Linked DNA regions of Luteolibacter sp. LG18. The protein of the gene in region 1 interacts with the protein of each later gene in a pairwise test. Links are inferred from orthologs where the notes say so. Each region holds a gene or a part of one and is shown on either strand. Other genes may lie near its edges.

Region 1 (8,800 bases):
ACCTCGCCGCACTCCATGTCAGAGGTACCCGGCCTCCCCTTTGAATGTGGATTCAGCCTAGACCGTCACCCGCCCCAACACCTTGCCGGTTTCTCGGGTGGAAAGTTCCTTATACACTTCCACCAGCCAGGCCGCGGTATCGATCACCGCCTCGTTTTTCTCCCCGGCCCGCATGTGCAGGCCATAGGCGTAGGCATTCGGCAAAACCTCGCTGAACAGCGAACGGCTTTCCACCGGCTGGCCGGGCAAATCCACCGACGGGCAGGAGTTGCCGGGAATCAGGTTGATCCCGAATCCCGCCTGGCAGGCCTGGAGAGCTTCCTGGGCGGTATCGAACTCCAAGATGTCGCTCGGGGCGCTGCCGTAGGCGCGCTTGCACCAATCCTCGAGGAAGCCCCGGAATCCCGGGACCAAGCGCTCGGAGCCCACCAGCAGGGTGGTGCCCAGCACATCGGACAGGCTGAAGGCGGAGGCGGAAACCTGATAGTGCTGCGGAGCCCACATGGCGGACAGGCCGGCCTCGCGGCGCAGTTCGATCCGTTTGAGGCCCACCGGGGCGTCGCTCTGGAGGAACACGCCGGACAGGGCGAGATCGCACTCGAAATGACGGAGCCGGTCGGTCCAATGGCTGCCGCCAAGGGAATCCACGCGCTCGAGCTCCACCTGGTCGGGCGCGGTGCGTTCGAGCAGTTCGGCGAACTTCTCGCCGTGCGACGAATGGTCGATCCACAAGCGGATTTTCCCGACCGACGACCGCTGTTGCTGCGTGAGGCGGCGCGCCATTTCCTCATGGCTCTCCACGCAGCGGCGCGCGCAGCCGAGCACCTTTTCGCCGTAGGTCGTGAGCACCGCCCGCTCCGCGGAACGGGTGAACAGCATCAGGCCGAACGTGCTCTCCAGCCGCGCGATGCGCTGGCTGACGGCCGGCTGGCTGATCCCCAGTGCCTGGGCTGTCTCGGTGAAATGCCCGTTCTCAGCCAGCAGGACGAAGGTCTTCAGTTCATCGATATCAAACTGAATGCTCATGCTGCTTCAGACTGGCGCTGGCCTTGTGGAGGGCATGTTCGAGGCACCCGTAGGGATGCTGGGAGAGGAAACTGGCGCGGACGGGAATGGGAGTGAGCAGCGGCAGCGGCTGCCAGCGGATGCTCGGCTCCGTGGTGCCTTCCGCGGGAGCGGGTGCCACCACCGCCTGCAGGTTGGAGGACGAGGGGCAGGTCGACCATTCGCGGAACTGGGAGCTGGTGAGCTGCCGGCCGATGCCGCCGCCGGCGATCTCGATGCACTGGAGCCATTCGCGGCTGGCGGCCCGAAGGTCCGGCGCGTGGAGGCCCCACGGCGAGATTTCGGAGAGATCGGACAATTCCCGCGGGACGAACCCCGGGGCCACGCAACCCACGCTCATCGGCAGCGGGGCGAGGTGCACGGTGGTCACCCGCTTGCTGGCCGGAGTGACCAAACCCACGTAGACATCGCAGGCACCGGATTCCACCATCGTGCGTTCCTGGCCGGTGGCAACCTCCAGGAAGGTCGCTCGGAAGCGGTTGTCCTGGCGCATCAGATTGAACAGCCGCACGAAGTAGGCGGTTTCAAAAAACCACCGCTGGGCTCCGATCTTCAACGTCCGTCCGGTCTCGCGGATCTGCGAGACATACTGCTGGAGCGATTCCATCTCCTCCATGAACCCGGTCATCTCCTGGTTCAGGCGGTCGGCATGGGTCGTGGGCTGGAATTTGCCGCGGCTCTCGCGGTCGAAAAGCGGCACCCCGAGCTCCCCTTCCAGAGCGGTCACGATGCGCTTCACGTTAGAGGCACTGGTCCGCAACCGCATCGCGGCCTGGCTCATCGAGCACTCGGCCAGCACCGCTTTGAAGACTTGCAAGTAATGTGCATCCAGGGGCATGGATTTGCGATCTGTGTTGAGGGAGGACTAGACTGGCCGCGAGTAAACAACAAAGATGGAAATACCTCCATCATTTATGAATAAATACGCGATATTTATGATCACGACTCGATGAAAGGCCCGCCAATGGTGACAATTTCGGCCACCATGGGCACAAAATCGGCCATAAGAGGGCTATCGAGCCTCATCAATAGGAGATTACGATCAACGAAACCTTATCTAACAAAACTGCCGAAGGTTCTATCGTTTCCCCGGTGGCGGCGTGACTCCCCGGTTGGGAAACTGGAAACAGTCTCAATTTGGGTCACGTGACAGTTTCTTTTTCCGATTCTGGAGCCTTGGAAGAGGCCGATATCGGATAATGGCGAAGGGGAAAACGCATCCATGAGGAGAGGGGTGAATGACAGTGACTCGGACCGCGGCCACCAGGGGCCGTGCTCCAAGGCGGCCAAGCTGTCGGGAGGATCGGGGGTTGGCAAGGACTACGTGGATTTACGTGTCCACTCTGCACGATGCGTTCCAGATCCACCGCTTCTTGCCCTTTCGGGGCACCTGGCTACGGTGGGCCGTCCCGATGTCTGACTCGTTCGTCCACCTCCACCTCCACACCGAATACTCCCTGCTCGACGGCATGATCCGCACCAAGGATCTGGCCAAGAAGGCGGTCGACTACGGGATGCCGGCGGTGGCGATGACGGACCACGGCAACCTCTACGGCGCGATCGAATTCCACCAATCCTGCAAGAAGGCCGGGGTGAAGCCGATCTTCGGCTGCGAGATCTACCTCGCGCCCGCGTCCCGCCACGACAAACGCGACCTGGTGGGACGCAAGCGCTCCACCCACATGACCCTGCTGGCCCGCGACATCGAGGGCTGGAACAACCTCAGCAAGCTGGTGTCCCGCGGCCACCTCGACGGCCTCTACTACGGCAAGCCGCGCGTGGACTACGAATCCCTGGCCGAGTTTTCGAAGGGCGTGACCTGCCTGTCCGGCTGCATTTCCGGGCCGGTGAACGAGTGGCTGCTGGCCGGCGACGAGGACAAGGCCCGCGAGACGCTGTCCACCCTGAAGGACATCTACGGCGGCGAGCACACCTGGGTGGAGATCCACAACCACGGGCTGGAGGCCCAGCAAAAGGTCACTCCCGGCCTGCTGAAGCTGGCGAAGGAGCTGGAGCTGCGCCCGGTGGCCGCCAACGACGTCCATTTCCTCAACCGCGACGACCACGAGGCGCACGACGTGATGATCTGCATCGGCACCGGCCACCTGCTGATCGATGAGAACCGGATGCGCTACACCCCGGAGGTCCATTTCAAGACCGCCGAGGAGATGCGCCACCTCTTCCGGGAGATCCCGGGAGCCTGCGACGCCACCCTGGAGATCGCCGAGCAGTGCAACGTGGCCATCAAGCTGGACTCCACCAGCTCCGAGAAATACCCGCAGTTCCCCACTCCCGACGGTTCCCCGCGCGAGGAGTACCTGATGCGCGTCTGCCAGAAGGGCATGGTGAAACGCTACGGCGAGGAGGGCGCGGTCGACCCGGAGAAGGTGACCCGCCTGAAGTACGAGGTGGACATTATCAACCAGCTCGGGTTCGCGTCCTACTTCTTGATCACCGCGGACTTCATCCAATGGGCCCGCGACCATGACATCCCGGTGGGCCCGGGCCGTGGTTCGGCCGCCGGTTCGCTGGTGGCCTACTCGATGGGGATCACCGACATCTGCCCGCTCCAGTTCGGTCTGCTGTTCGAGCGCTTCCTCAATCCCGAGCGCGTCAGCCCGCCCGACGTCGACATCGACTTCTGCCAAAGCCGCCGTCCGGAGGTGATCGACTACGTGCGCCACAAGTACGGCGAGCGCAGCGTGTCCCACATCATCACCTACGGCACCCTCGGCGCGAAGAGCGTGCTGCGGGACGTGGCCCGCGTGATGGGCGTGTCCTACGGCGAGGCCGACCGCATCGCCAAGATGATCGAGGCGAAGCCGGGCATCAGCCTGGACGGCGAGTGGAAGGCCAAGCCCGAGATCAAGGAGATGATCGAGAGCTCCTCCACCTACCAGGAGCTGTGGGGCTACGCGCTGAAGCTGGAAGGCCTGGTCCGCAACGTGGGCGTCCATGCCGCGGGCGTGGTGATCGGGGACCGGCCGCTGGACGAGCACGTCCCCCTCACCCGCGCGAGTGAAGGCGAAGTCGTGACCCAGTACGACATGGGCGCGATCACCGACGTGGGCCTGCTGAAGATGGACTTCCTGGGCCTGAAGAACTTGACCGTCATCCAGGACGCGGTGGAGCACATCAAGGTCCACATCCCGGACTTCGACATCACCAAGGTGCCGCTGGACGACCAGCCGACCTTCGACCTGCTGAACCGCGGCGAAACGATGGGCGTGTTCCAGCTTGAATCCGGCGGCATGGTCGAGACCTGCCGGAAGTACCAGATCGAGAAGATCGACGACATCATCGACCTTCTGGCGCTCTACCGCCCGGGCGCGATGCAGTTCATCGACCAGATGATCGAGGTGAAGAAGGGCCGCAAGCAGGCGGTCTACGAGCACCCGTTGCTCGAGAAGGTCTGCGGCAACACCTACGGCGTCATGATCTACCAGGAGCAAGTGCAGAACGCCGCGAAGCTGCTGGCGGGCTACACGCTCGGCGGCGCCGACCTTCTGCGCCGCGCGATGGGTAAGAAGGACCCGAAGAAGATGGCGGAGGAGCGCTCGAAATTCGTCGCGGGCGCGGCCGCCACCAACGGCATCGGCGAGAAGCTGGCGAACCAGATCTTCGAGAAGATCGAGATGTTCGCGGGTTACGGCTTCAACAAGTCCCACTCCGCCTGCTACGGCCACATCTCCTACTGGACCGCCTACCTGAAGGCGAACCACCCGGTGGAATTCCTCGCCGGCCTGCTCTCCAACGAAATCCACAACACCGACAAGATCGGCGTCTTCGTGGCGGAGTGCCACCGCATGGGTATCGAGATCCTGCCGCCGAACCTCAACGCGTCGAAGCTGCGCTTCGCCCCGGAGTCCACCCCGACCGGCGGCCGCGGCATCCGCTACGGCCTGGCCGCGATCAAGAACTGCGGCGAAGGCGCGATGGCCGCCGCGATCGAGGAGCGCCAGACCAAGGGCCCGTTTGTCTCGCTGGAGGACTTTGCCACCCGTCTCGATTCGAAGTCGGTGAACAAGCGTATCCTCGAAAACCTGGTGAAGGCCGGGGCGCTCGACTGGACCGGCGAAACCCGCGCCGGGATGTTCAGCCGCCTGGAGCAGGTGGTGGCCTCCGCGTCCTCCACCCAGAAGGACCGCGCCGCCGGCCAGGTGTCGCTGTTCGACGCGCTCGATTTCGTCGCGCCCGTGCAGACCGCGAAGACCTCCGTGGCCGCGGTGCCGGAGTGGCCGAAGGACGACCGGCTGGCCCATGAGAAGGAGCTGCTCGGCTTCTACGTCACCGGCCATCCGCTGGACAAATTCCGCGGCGTGATCGACTCCGACCGCTACCACCGCCTCGGCCTGGTCGACGAGCTGGACACTTCCAACCCGCGCGCGCGTTTCCCCTTCGCCGGGATGATCCGCAGCCTGGAATCGAAAGTCACCAAGACCGGCAAGCCCTTCGGCGTGCTGATCCTGGAGGACTTCACCGGCAGCTCGGAGATCATGCTGTGGGGTGAAACCTTCGTGCCCGCCCGCGACAACGGCATCCTGGAGGCCGGCAAGATCATCAAGCTGAAGTGCTCGGTGCAGGTGGACGACCGCACCGGCGGCTATCGCCTCACCGGCTACGAACTCGGCGAGCTGAAGCCGAAGCGCACCTCCGAGGCCAACGCCGCGAAGGGACCGCTGGAGCTGACACTGTGGACCACCCGCCACAGCGAGCGGGACATCGACCAGATCCGCAAGGCACTGGTGAATCACCCGGGCCAGACACCGGTGCTATTGCACATCCAGAACAGCGCCGGCCGCCGCATCACCGTCGAGGCCGGGGAAAAATTCCACGTCAAGCGCGGCCCGGCGTTGGCCGAGGCGCTGGACCGGTGGCTGGAGGATTGAATGTAGTCGAAAGCTCCGCTTTCGAATTGTCCCCGCCAGCGCCCGTTGGCGGGGGCTTGTCAGGCCAAGCGATCTCCTCCCCCGAAGAGGGAAAGCTGGAGCTTCCCTCTACATTCTGAAAGCGGAGCTTTCAGCTACGTTTCATCGCCGGAATCGCTCGGGCACGAAGCTGAGGTCGGTGGCTTCCGCGACGGCGAGGCCGATCTGTTGCTCCAAGATCACCGGGGATACCGGCGGCTGGTAGTCCTTCAGCGCTTCGGCCAATGCGGCGGATTCGGTGAGATCGGTGGTCTTGGTGACGCGGTAGGCTTTCACCGCGAGGGCCTCGGCGGCACCGGGGGTGAGGAGATCAGGGATCTTCGCGCGCAGATCGTCGGGCAGAGTGTCCGGCAGGATCAGGCCGCGGCGTTTCGAAAGGGCGCGGATCAGGCCGTAGCCCTCCTCGGACGTGCCGGTCGGGAACAGCGGGATCTTCACGTCGACGCGCCCGGGGCGCTTCAGATCGACCTCGACGAGATCGGGGCGGCTGGTGGCGAGTGCCCACAGCAGGCGGCCGCGGTTGCGGCTCTGGCTCATCTGCTCGGCCATCATACCGTAGACCCGGCCGGAGATGCCGGAGTCCCCGGATTCCGCGGAGCGGCGGCCGAGCGCCTGGTCCGCCTCATCGACAAAGACGATGCAGCGGCCGAGCGCTTCGAGGAGGCGGAAGATCTTCTCCAGGTTCGACTCGGTGGAGCCGACCCAGCGGTCGCGGAAATTTTTGATCTTCACCACCGGCGCGCCCGCTTCTCCGGCAAGGCACTCGACGAGGAACGTCTTGCCGGTGCCGACGGGTCCGCAGAACAGATAGCCCATCGGCAGGGCCTGGAGATCGTTCTTCCGCCACAGCACGATGTCCTGGCGCAGCCACTTCTTCACGCCTTCCTGACCGTGGAGATCCTCGAGGGTGCGCACCGGCTGGATGAACTCGATGAGGCCCTGGGCGTCTTCCTCGACGAGCTGCTTCTTCAGCTCGATCAGGTCGGCATCGGTGATTGGCGCGGCGGCGTGTTGGCGACGCTGGAGCAGGGCGGACACGGCGTGCACCGTGGAGCCGACCAAGGCGGCGGCGGGTTCGCCGAGGCGACCGCTGAACGGGGCGAGCGCCTTCGCGCACGCGGGTTCGAGAATGGCGAGGGCAGCCTCGATGCCCGCCGCGTCCGGCAGCGGCACGGTGAGCCGGGCGGCACGCGCGTTCTGGGCGACGAGGCGGTGGAGGTCGCTGAAGTTCTCCGTGATCAGGAAGCTGGCGCAGTGGTGGCCGGTGATCATCGGATCGGTGGACCACTCGCGGATCTGCAGGGCCATCGCGCTGGTTTCCACATTCGCACTTCCGGCGGAGGCGGGCACGACGAGATCCGCGGCGCGGACGATCACCGCCACGCGGATCGCGCGCTCCGGCTTCATCGCCGCGAGGTTCGCGCAGAAACGCAGGTAATGGGTGATCACATGGACCGCCTCGCGCGGCGCGGACGGCAGCTCACGTTCACCGTAGGACGGCCATTTCGCGAAGGTCTCGCCGCCCTTCTCGACCCGCATCCCGTTGCCGAGATCGTAGCTGAGAATGACGTCGAAACGTTGGAGCAGCGTGTCCTTCAGGAAGCCTTCCAGCGGGACCAGCTTCGGTGTGCCCGCGACCGTGGCGACCAGACGGTCGCCGATATTGCCGTGAAGGATGAACTGCGAGGCCGCTCCCGATTCGTAGAGCGAGATCAGTTCTTGTGCCCATGCAGGCATTCCGGGAGCGGGCATATTTTGATTTGTGGTCGGGATCTTTGATCAAGAGCTAAACGTTCAAACCTCATAACGGGTCCTCGGGACGATACAATCCCGGCCCTCTTGAGTCAGACGATTTGGTCTTGTTCTTCCGGTAGATCGTAAGCGTCAGTGTGGGTTAAATGACCGTCTTGGTAGCTGACGCGAGAAAGCTCACACCCTTTACGGTAAACGATCTGCAATCCATGCTCGGGTTCCCAATCGCATTCCGCGGTGATACTGACGTATAGGAGATCATCTCTTCGTCCGCGTTGGGACACGAAGATCTCGGAAGGATGCACGTGGCGCCAAACTTCCTCGGGGGAAGCGATCTGAAATCCAATTTTAGCGTCCCCGCTAGCTTCCTTCACATGGCGATAGTTTTCGTAAACGTAGGGACTTGCAGCCGTTCGATCATTCGCCCCAAGGGCGAGAAACGCATTTACCGCCTTCCTTGCGGCGTCGGCATACTCTTCCGATAGCCCATCAAAGGTAAACGTAAGTTCACTGCCATCAAAGTAGGGAACTGGAACGGGCTGGGAGACGAGCAGTTCTGGAAAGCGTGCGTCAGGAACCAATGAGCCAAGCGAGGCAATCTCCATACTGAGATTTAGTGAAGAACCACTATCAAAGCTGCTGCTGTTCCGGAGCCATCTGCTTCTCGACCGGCGCGGGCGCGGCGGCCGGGGCGCTGGAGGCCGGGGCGGGCATGCCGAGTTCGGCGGCGAGGTCGGCGAGGGCAAGGTCCTCAAGGGCTTCGCGCTCGGCCTGCTTGGCCTGGAACTGGGTGGTATCGATGCTGTCGCGGGCGACGCGGGCACGGCCGGCGGCCTCGGTCTTCTGCTCCTCGACCATTTCGTGGAGGCGGGAGAGGGTGTCGCCACTGCCGCCGATGGTGGAAAGCATCCCGGAAGCCATTTCGTTCATCTCGGCGAGGGCCTTCTGCATCTTGAGGCCATCGAGATCGCGGCGCAGGGCCTCGATTTTCTCGCGGGCGGTCTTGATCGCGGAATCGCGGGCGGCGACGAGTTCCTTGTAGGTCTTCTCGGCAT
Region 2 (7,656 bases), 2.1 Mb from region 1 along the record:
CTCAGGGCCCTCGCCCCCCGTCTCGGCCTCGAAACGCCCGAATCCCGCGGCGGCATTCAGGAACTGATCGTCACCATCGGCACCCACGCCCCCAGCAAGCCGCTGGCCGAGGCGCTCGTGGCCGCCGCCCCTTCCCTCCCCGGGTGGAAGTTCACCGCCCTGAAGCCCGCCTACGGCTTCGCCTTCACCACCAACCATCAGGGCATCCGTTTCGAGCCCCAGGCGATGTGGTTCCTAACGCTGGAAGACCAATCCGAAGCCGGACGCATCGCCATCCGGGTGGGCATTCCCAATTTCACCTCCACCTCTCCCTCCCACGCCCGCGCGGCCGTGGGCGAAGTCCTCGCCACCGCCATCGGCGAGCGCTCGCTGGCGGAGGACATCCTCTCGTTCGAAGTCGTCCAACTCCCCCGCTCACCCGAGCCAGCGGGTTACATCGAACTGTTCGAACTCCCCGAGATCATCGAGGAACGGCGGCAGGCGTTGGCCTGATCGGACTCAATTCCCGCTCGGTTTCGGCGCGGTCACACCCGGTGGCACCGATGGCGGTGCCGGAGCCGGGTTTGCCGAAGGCGTGGTGGTCGGCGGAATCGCCGGTCCCGGTCTCGGCGACGAGGGCACCGCCGGAGCCGTCGGCGCGGGTGGCTGCGCCCCTCCCGGCAAGGTCGGCACCGGCTGGCCGCCGGGTGGCACCACCACCGGTGGCGGTTGGGGCGGCGCGAGCAGGTTCTTCCACTCGCCAATCTTGTAACTTTCCCCGAGGCCGCCGAACTCCTTCACGAGAGCATCGCACTTGCTACGCCACGCATCGTAATCCGGCGGACCGGCCGTCTCGCGGGTTCCCGGAAACACCAGGTAGGTCACCTTCAGGTCGGATACCGGACGGTTGTAGGGCGTGGCCCTCACGTTCAGCTCCTTGGCGATCCGCAGCGAGGCCTCGCCCACCTTGTAGTTCGGCCCGCCGTCGCCCACGATCGCGGGCAGGATCTTGTCCCCGTAGATCACCAGCGCGTAGTCGCCGACGTTCGGCGCGAAGGGATCGCCGGTGGCCCCGAGGATATTGATGGGGATCACGATGAACGGATCGTATTCGGCGATCAGGAACGAGCGGCCCTTCATGTCCGTGATCCCGCGCTTGAGCATGGCGATGCGGCTCTTCAGCCACTTCTTGCGGTCGGCGGTGGTGTTCTTGTCCGCCAGCTCCTTTTCACCGGCGGTCACGCGGCGCTCCCAGCCGGCCACGATCGGGTTCGGAACCTGGGACTTTTTCGCCCAACCGTAGCTGGTGAATGGCTGGTAGTTCGGGGAATTGACGATCTCCTCCGGCATCGTCGGCAGGCGGTCGCCATCCGAGCCATCCGACACCACGTCCATGTCCGCCTGCAGCAGCATCGCGCGGCGACCGGCCTCGGTCTTGAGGTTCAGGATCGTTTCGCAGTCGAACAAGTTGTGCTTGGTCAGCAGTTCATTGAGCGCGGTGGCGTCCCGTTTGATGCGGGCGGTCTTGTTGTCGTAAAGGGTGTAGTACCACTTCGAGACCTCACCCTTTTTCAGGATCTCCTCCAGCCCCGGCAGCATCGCACCGAGCTTCGGGTTCGAAGTCTGGAGCTCCGCCAAGGTCTTGGCCGGAGCGGGCAGGCGCACGCTCAAGGTGTAGAGCGCGGCATAGCTGTCCGGCGTCACCCGCTCCTTCGAGGCCAGCGTGCCGTGATCGAACTTCAGCTCGACCTTGAAGGGAATCCCGGACCGCAACTGGCGGACATCGGTTTCCGGCCCCAGCGGCTCGTCCGGCACCTGGTTCTGCGGCGGATTCACCGGCGTGTCCGGGCGGGATGTCACCTTGCGGGCGGCCTCCAGATCCTTGCGGAGATCGTCGATCTCCCGCTGGGCCTCGGCGTCCTTCTCGGCACGGATGCGGTCCCCTTCCCTCTGAAGCAGTTCCTCGACCTCCTGCTGGGATTTACCGACCGGTCCGCCCTTGGGCGCGAACACCTCGCGCAGGCCCCGCTTGATCTTCCCGGGCACCGGAGTGAACAGGAACCCCGCCGCCACCAGCCCGAGCACGAACAGCAGCAGCGCCCAGCGCGGCGCGGTCTTGCCGAACTGGCCGACCTGCCGGCGCTTCACTCCTGAGATGTGGTTGGAATCCTTCCGGTCGGACATTTCGGGGACAATCTAGCAGCGTCAACGTTGCCAGCAACCTCCGTCGATCATGAGAATGCGGGTTTATTGGTTCCGGAGGGCAGAACGTGGAGGCGGGCCGGAAGATCCGAGGGCCCCGAATCAGAAATTCAACCACGGATGAACAGGATGGACACAGATAAGAAGTGATGAACGGCTGGCTGTCCGGAAACGGAAATCCAAATCCATCCCTCTTCCATCCGCGTTCATCCGTGGTTGAATCTCTTCCCCACCATCGAATGGCGCGCGGTTCACTCCCCCCACGCCGAGAAGATCCATTCAAGGCCAATCCGGTCGATGTCATCGAACGCGCCGGGCAGGGTCGAATCGACATCGAACACCGCCACGATCCGGCCATCCCGGTCCCGCACTGGCACCACGATCTCGCTTTCCGAAAGCGCGTCGCACGCGATGTGGCCCGGGAACGCGTGGACGTCCGCCACCACCTGTGTCTCGCCGGTCTGCCATGCCGCCCCGCACACGCCCCGGCCCCAGGCGATCCGTGCGCAGCCGACCGTGCCCTGATACGGCCCGATCACCAGCCCGCCGCCCAAGACGCGGTAGAATCCCGTCCAGTAATAGTGCGGCATCAGCCCGTGGAGGACCGAAACAATGCCCGCCATCCGCGCGATCCGGTCCGGTTCCCCGGCGGTCAGGCCGCTGATCCGCAGCCGGGCGTCCTCGTAAAGCCGTTGTTTTTCATCGCGTTCGGGAATTCGCATGCCCTTTGCAAAACTGAAAACTGACAAACCCGCAAACTCCAATACAGTCGCCGCGTGAGCTACCAGGTCTTCGCCCGCAAATACCGTCCCAAAACCTTCGATGACGTCCTCGGGCAGGACCACGTCGTCCGCACCCTGCGCAATGCCATCGAGCAAAAGCGCCTCGCCCACGCCTACCTCTTCGTCGGCCCGCGCGGCACCGGCAAGACCTCGACCGCCCGCATCCTGGCCAAGGCCCTGAACTGCACCGGCGGCCCGAAGGCGGACTTCAATCCGGACGAGGACGTATGCGTCGAGATCGCCGAAGGCCGCTCGCTGGACGTCCTGGAAATCGACGGTGCCTCGAACAACGGCGTCGAGCAGGTCCGCGACCTCCGCGAGTCCGTCCGCTTCGCCCCGGCCCGCGGCCAGTTCAAGATCTACTACATCGACGAGGTCCACATGCTCAGCAACGCGGCCTTCAACGCCCTGCTGAAGACCCTCGAGGAGCCGCCGCCGCACGTGAAGTTCATCTTCGCCACCACCGAGGCGAACAAGATCCTGCCGACCATCCTGTCCCGCTGCCAGCGGTTCGACCTGCGCCCGATCCCGACCGAGCTGATCGCCAAGCACCTGCTGCACATCGCCCGCGAGGAAAACGTGAAGCTCGATGACGCCGCGGCCTGGGCCGTGGCGAAGGGCGCGGACGGCGGCATGCGCGATGCCCAGTCGATGCTCGACCAGCTCGTGGCTTTCTGCGGTGACCACATCACCGAGGCGAACGTCCTCGACGTGTTCGGTTTCACCTCCCGCGAAAAGGTCGCCCAGCTCGCCTCCGCGCTGCTGGCCCGCCAGACCGCGGCCGCGCTTTCGCTGATCCAGAAGGAAGCCGAATCCGGCCGCGAGCTCGGCCAGCTCCTCGGTGAACTCGTCGGCGCGATGCGCGCCCTGCTGGTCGCGAAGCTCGATTCCTCCGCCGATGGCGATGGTATCCCGGCCGAGCTGTGGCAGAGCCTGCTCGCCGCGGCCGACCCCTACCCGGCGGACCGGATCCTCTCCGCCATCGACGTCTTCGCCGAAACCGAGGGCCGCATGAAGTGGTCCACGAACAAGCGCCTCCATTTCGAACTCGGCCTGATCAAGGCCGTGCAGGTCCTTGGCGAAGTCCGCCTGTCCGACGTGATCAAGGTGCTCGCCAAAGGAGCCGATGCCATCGGCGACGCCGGATTCCCGGTTCCCGCCCCGGCAGCCACCGCCATCCCGGCGGTCCCCGTCGCTCCGCCCCCGGCACCCGACCGGAAATCGGAACCAGAGCCCGAGCCCGCCCCTGTCTTCGAACCCGAGCCCGCTCCGGAGCCGGTTTACGAGCCCGCCTACGAGGCCCCGCCCATCCGCGAACCCGAGCCGGAACCACCGCCCGTGGCCAAGGTCTGGGAACCGGAAGTCGAAAGCGACTTCCCGGCCCCGGTTTCCTCGGTGCCGAAGCGCACTCACGATGCCATCACCAGCCGCTTCGATTCCCTGATCGCCGCGGCCCCCGAACACAGCGAGCCGCCTCCGCCACTGGTCGAGCCGCCGCCGTTCAAATCCGCCGAACCGGCGGCTCCGCCCGAGCCACCGAAGCCCGCCCGCCCGCAAGCGGACGAAAGCTTCCACCGCGATCCGCTCATCGAACACGCCCTCACCGCCCTCGAAGGCCGGGTGGTGGGCTAAACAGAAACAAGACTGAAAGACACAAGACGCAAGAGAAGAGCCCCCTCGATCCCGTCGTTTTCCAGTCTTGAGTCTTACGTCTTCAAATCTTCACTCTCCTTTCCCATGAACATCCAGAAACTCATGAAACAAGCCCAGCAGATGCAGGCCGGGCTTGCCGCCAAGCAGGAAGAACTCGCCCAGCGCACCGTCGAGGCCAGCGTCGGCGGCGGCAAGGTGACCGTGGTGTCCACCTGCGCCGGTGACGTGCTCTCGATCAAGATCGACCCGTCCGTCGTCGATCCGTCCGATGTCGAGTTCCTCCAGGACCTCGTGCTCAAGGGCGTCCAGGAAGCCGTCAACAAGGGCAAGGAATTCGCCGCCGCTGAAATGAAGAAGCTCACCGGCGGCCTGGGCATCCCGGGACTCTGAGCCGGTTTCGCCGCGCGTGGCCGCCGCCCCCTCTCGGGGGCACAAGACGCTGGATTTCCGCGCGGACTGTTAGATAATGCTCGGGTCATGAATGCCGCCCGCACCCGCCGCCGTCTTGGATGGGCCCTGGTGGGTGCGTCGCTGGGCTTGCATTTCGTGACCATGTTCGCCTTTTCCCGCCAGCCGGACCGGCTGGCGGCCTTCACGGTGGCACCGATTTGGATCTGGGGACTGATCGGACTGGCCCTGTCGTGCAGCGCCTTCCTGTTTCTCCGCGCCTCCCTGTCGCTGATCGTCACCGGGATCTGGGCGGTCACCGTCCTCCTTTTCGCGGATGAGGCCCAGGTGCTGGTGAACCTCGCCAAGCAAGCCCCCGCTCCCGGGGCCGCGGCCCCCTACAAGGGCCAGCCGGTGGTCCGCGTCATGACCATCAATTGCGCCCACAGTGAGTTCGGGAACCCCGTGCCGGACATCGCCGCCTGGCAACCGGATGTCGTCCTGCTTCAGGAGGTGTCGCCCGCCGAGGTCAAAAGCGTGGCGGACGCCCTCTACGACGGCCATGGCGATTACCGGTTCCACGAATCGAACGGCATCGTCACCCGCTGGAAAATCAAGCGCGAGGTGCGGAATCCCGCCTTCCGGGAGCAGCAGCTCACCCTGCTGACTCCCACTGGCCGGGAGATCGAGGTCGTGAACATCCACCTCACCAGCGCCGCCACCGACCTGCGCCTATGGAATCGCTCGGCCTGGCGCACGCACCGCGAGGTCCGCCAGGCCCGCCGCCAGGAGCTTTCCACAGCGCTGCAATTGCTGGAACAAACGGCCCCCTTCCCCAGCCGTCCGACCCTCCTCGGGGGCGACTTCAATTCCCCCGCCAGCGACCCGGTCCACCTGCTGCTGGCGCGGGACTTCACCGATGCCTTTTCCGCCGCCGGCACCGGCTGGGGGGACACCTTCCAGCGCCGGGTCCCGATCCTCCGCCTGGACTGCCTCTACTCCACCCACCAGCTCAAAGCGGTCCGCTGCCAGGCCGTCACCAGCCGGAATACCGATCATCGCCTGGTGGTGGCAGACTTTCTGCTTCTCAACGGGTAACGACGGCGGATGGCGGAATTGTCACCCGCTCCCCACCGACTTTCCGGGGTCCGTTCCCGCGGGCCATTCTAACTCCTTTGACAGGCTCAACCCCTTTCCCCTAGTTTCCCCGCCATGCAACCGGTGCAGTTCGAACAAGCGGTCCTGGCGATCGTTGGACGCGACAAGCGTTACGAGCCCCACGGCTTCTTCTTCCTGAAGGACGCACTGGATTTCACACTCAAGCGGGTCGCCGACGGGAACACCGGCAGCGCCCGCCACGTGAGCGGCCAGGAGCTGCTCGATGGCTTCCGGGACCTCGCCCTGGACCAATTCGGCCCGATGGGAGCCACCCTCATGGGCGAATGGGGCATCCGCGAGTGCAGCGACGTGGGCGAAATGGTCTTCCTGCTGATCGAGGAAGGCATGTTCGGCAAACAGGACTCCGATTCGAAGGAGGACTTCACCGGCAAGTTCACCCTCTCCGAGGCCCTCACCCACCCGTTCCTGCCGAAGCGCCTGATCCCCGCGGTCAAGCCGACCCCGACCAAGAAGGTCCGGAAGTAACCCGCCCCAGACGGCGGCTCATTTCCGTTTCTCCATCGCCCGGTCGTAGACCTCCTTGGGCGTGGACGCATCCTTGATGCCGCTGGCACCGGCCAGCACGACCTCGTCCACCGGACCGTAGTCGAAGTTTTCCTTCGGCAGATCCTTCTTCGGCATGATGCTGGCCAGGTAATAGATCCGGCTTTTCAGATACTCGCGGAGCTGCGGCGTGAGATCCTTCCGCTGCAGGTTGTTCAGGTGCACCCGGAACTCATTGCGGTTCGGCGCACCCGCGGTGGCATCCCGCAGGCTCATCCCGGTCCACGTGCCCGCGGTGAAGAAAATCCCGATCAACGCGATCACGCCCAGAATGGCCACCAGCTTCATGGCCGGATGGTGGGAGAAGTCGAGCGAGGCGGTCCAGAACGATCCGCCTCTCACGGCCAGGTCGGCATCAACGCGGCATCCGAATGCCCGTCGAACTCCCTCAGCGCATACCGCTTCACAAACTCCGGCAGGGATTCCGGCTGGCCGTCATCCCGCAGCACCATCGCACCGATACAGAAGTGGAAGGTCGAGTAGTACCATCGCCCATCCGAGGCACGGGCGATGAAGAGATCCTTGATTTCGGGCACCTGCTTTTCGCAGCTCGCCCGGTAGGCCAGCCAATCCCCGTTGGCACACACGATGGTCCGTTCATCCAGCCAATCCGCTACGGGTTCCGGAGGCCTTTTACCATTCGCCACCTGCGTTGACACCGCCGCAATCATCGCCTCCTTGGTATCCCGCCGGACTGGGGAGTGATACGCGTCCGGACGATTGAGAAACCACCCAGCCATCGTCCCCACCAACGCGAGGCCCACCGCGACACACCATCCGATCAGCCAATCCTTTTTCATCACGACGGCTTCCATCTACCCCCGTGCCACCGAGACCGGCGTGCCGCGGACCACCCACTCGTAGAAACAACGGGCCGCGTTCTTGCCGCCCAGCGGCATGCGGATGCAGCCGTGGGATGCCGGATAATCCG

Evidence for each region.
Region 2: the proteins of dnaE (region 1) and dnaX interact in binary tests that used the Escherichia coli proteins (3 or more experiments, as listed by UniProt). The link is inferred for Luteolibacter sp. LG18 from one-to-one orthologs.

What each region holds. Positions count from the first base shown.
Region 1 is NZ_AP024600.1:1,650,082-1,658,881, reverse strand. Bases 2,099-6,154 are described here. They hold dnaE (DNA polymerase III subunit alpha), read left to right. Parts: upstream 2,099-2,477; coding sequence 2,478-5,954; downstream 5,955-6,154. Other genes in these bases: llg_RS06930 (AAA family ATPase), read right to left, coding at 6,096-6,154. Also shown: llg_RS06945 (LysR family transcriptional regulator), read right to left, coding at 58-1,026; llg_RS06940 (LysR family transcriptional regulator), read right to left, coding at 1,010-1,882; more of llg_RS06930, read right to left, coding at 6,155-7,730; llg_RS06925 (hypothetical protein), read right to left, coding at 7,838-8,350; llg_RS06920 (PspA/IM30 family protein), read right to left, coding at 8,376-8,800. UniProt on the Escherichia coli protein: DNA polymerase III is a complex, multichain enzyme responsible for most of the replicative synthesis in bacteria. This DNA polymerase also exhibits 3' to 5' exonuclease activity. The alpha chain is the DNA polymerase catalytic subunit.
Region 2 is NZ_AP024600.1:3,762,365-3,770,020, reverse strand. What follows is about bases 2,365-5,276. They hold dnaX (DNA polymerase III subunit gamma/tau), read left to right. Parts: upstream 2,365-2,957; coding sequence 2,958-4,595; downstream 4,596-5,276. Other genes in these bases: llg_RS15100 (endonuclease/exonuclease/phosphatase family protein), read left to right, coding at 5,094-5,276; llg_RS15105 (YbaB/EbfC family nucleoid-associated protein), read left to right, coding at 4,701-5,006; llg_RS15115 (GAF domain-containing protein), read right to left, coding at 2,433-2,903. Also shown: llg_RS15125 (hypothetical protein), read left to right, coding at 1-492; llg_RS15120 (glycoside hydrolase family 75 protein), read right to left, coding at 499-2,163; more of llg_RS15100, read left to right, coding at 5,277-6,101; llg_RS15095 (Minf_1886 family protein), read left to right, coding at 6,216-6,647; llg_RS15090 (hypothetical protein), read right to left, coding at 6,666-7,067; llg_RS15085 (hypothetical protein), read right to left, coding at 7,064-7,525; llg_RS15080 (L,D-transpeptidase), read right to left, coding at 7,541-7,656. UniProt on the Escherichia coli protein: Part of the beta sliding clamp loading complex, which hydrolyzes ATP to load the beta clamp onto primed DNA to form the DNA replication pre-initiation complex.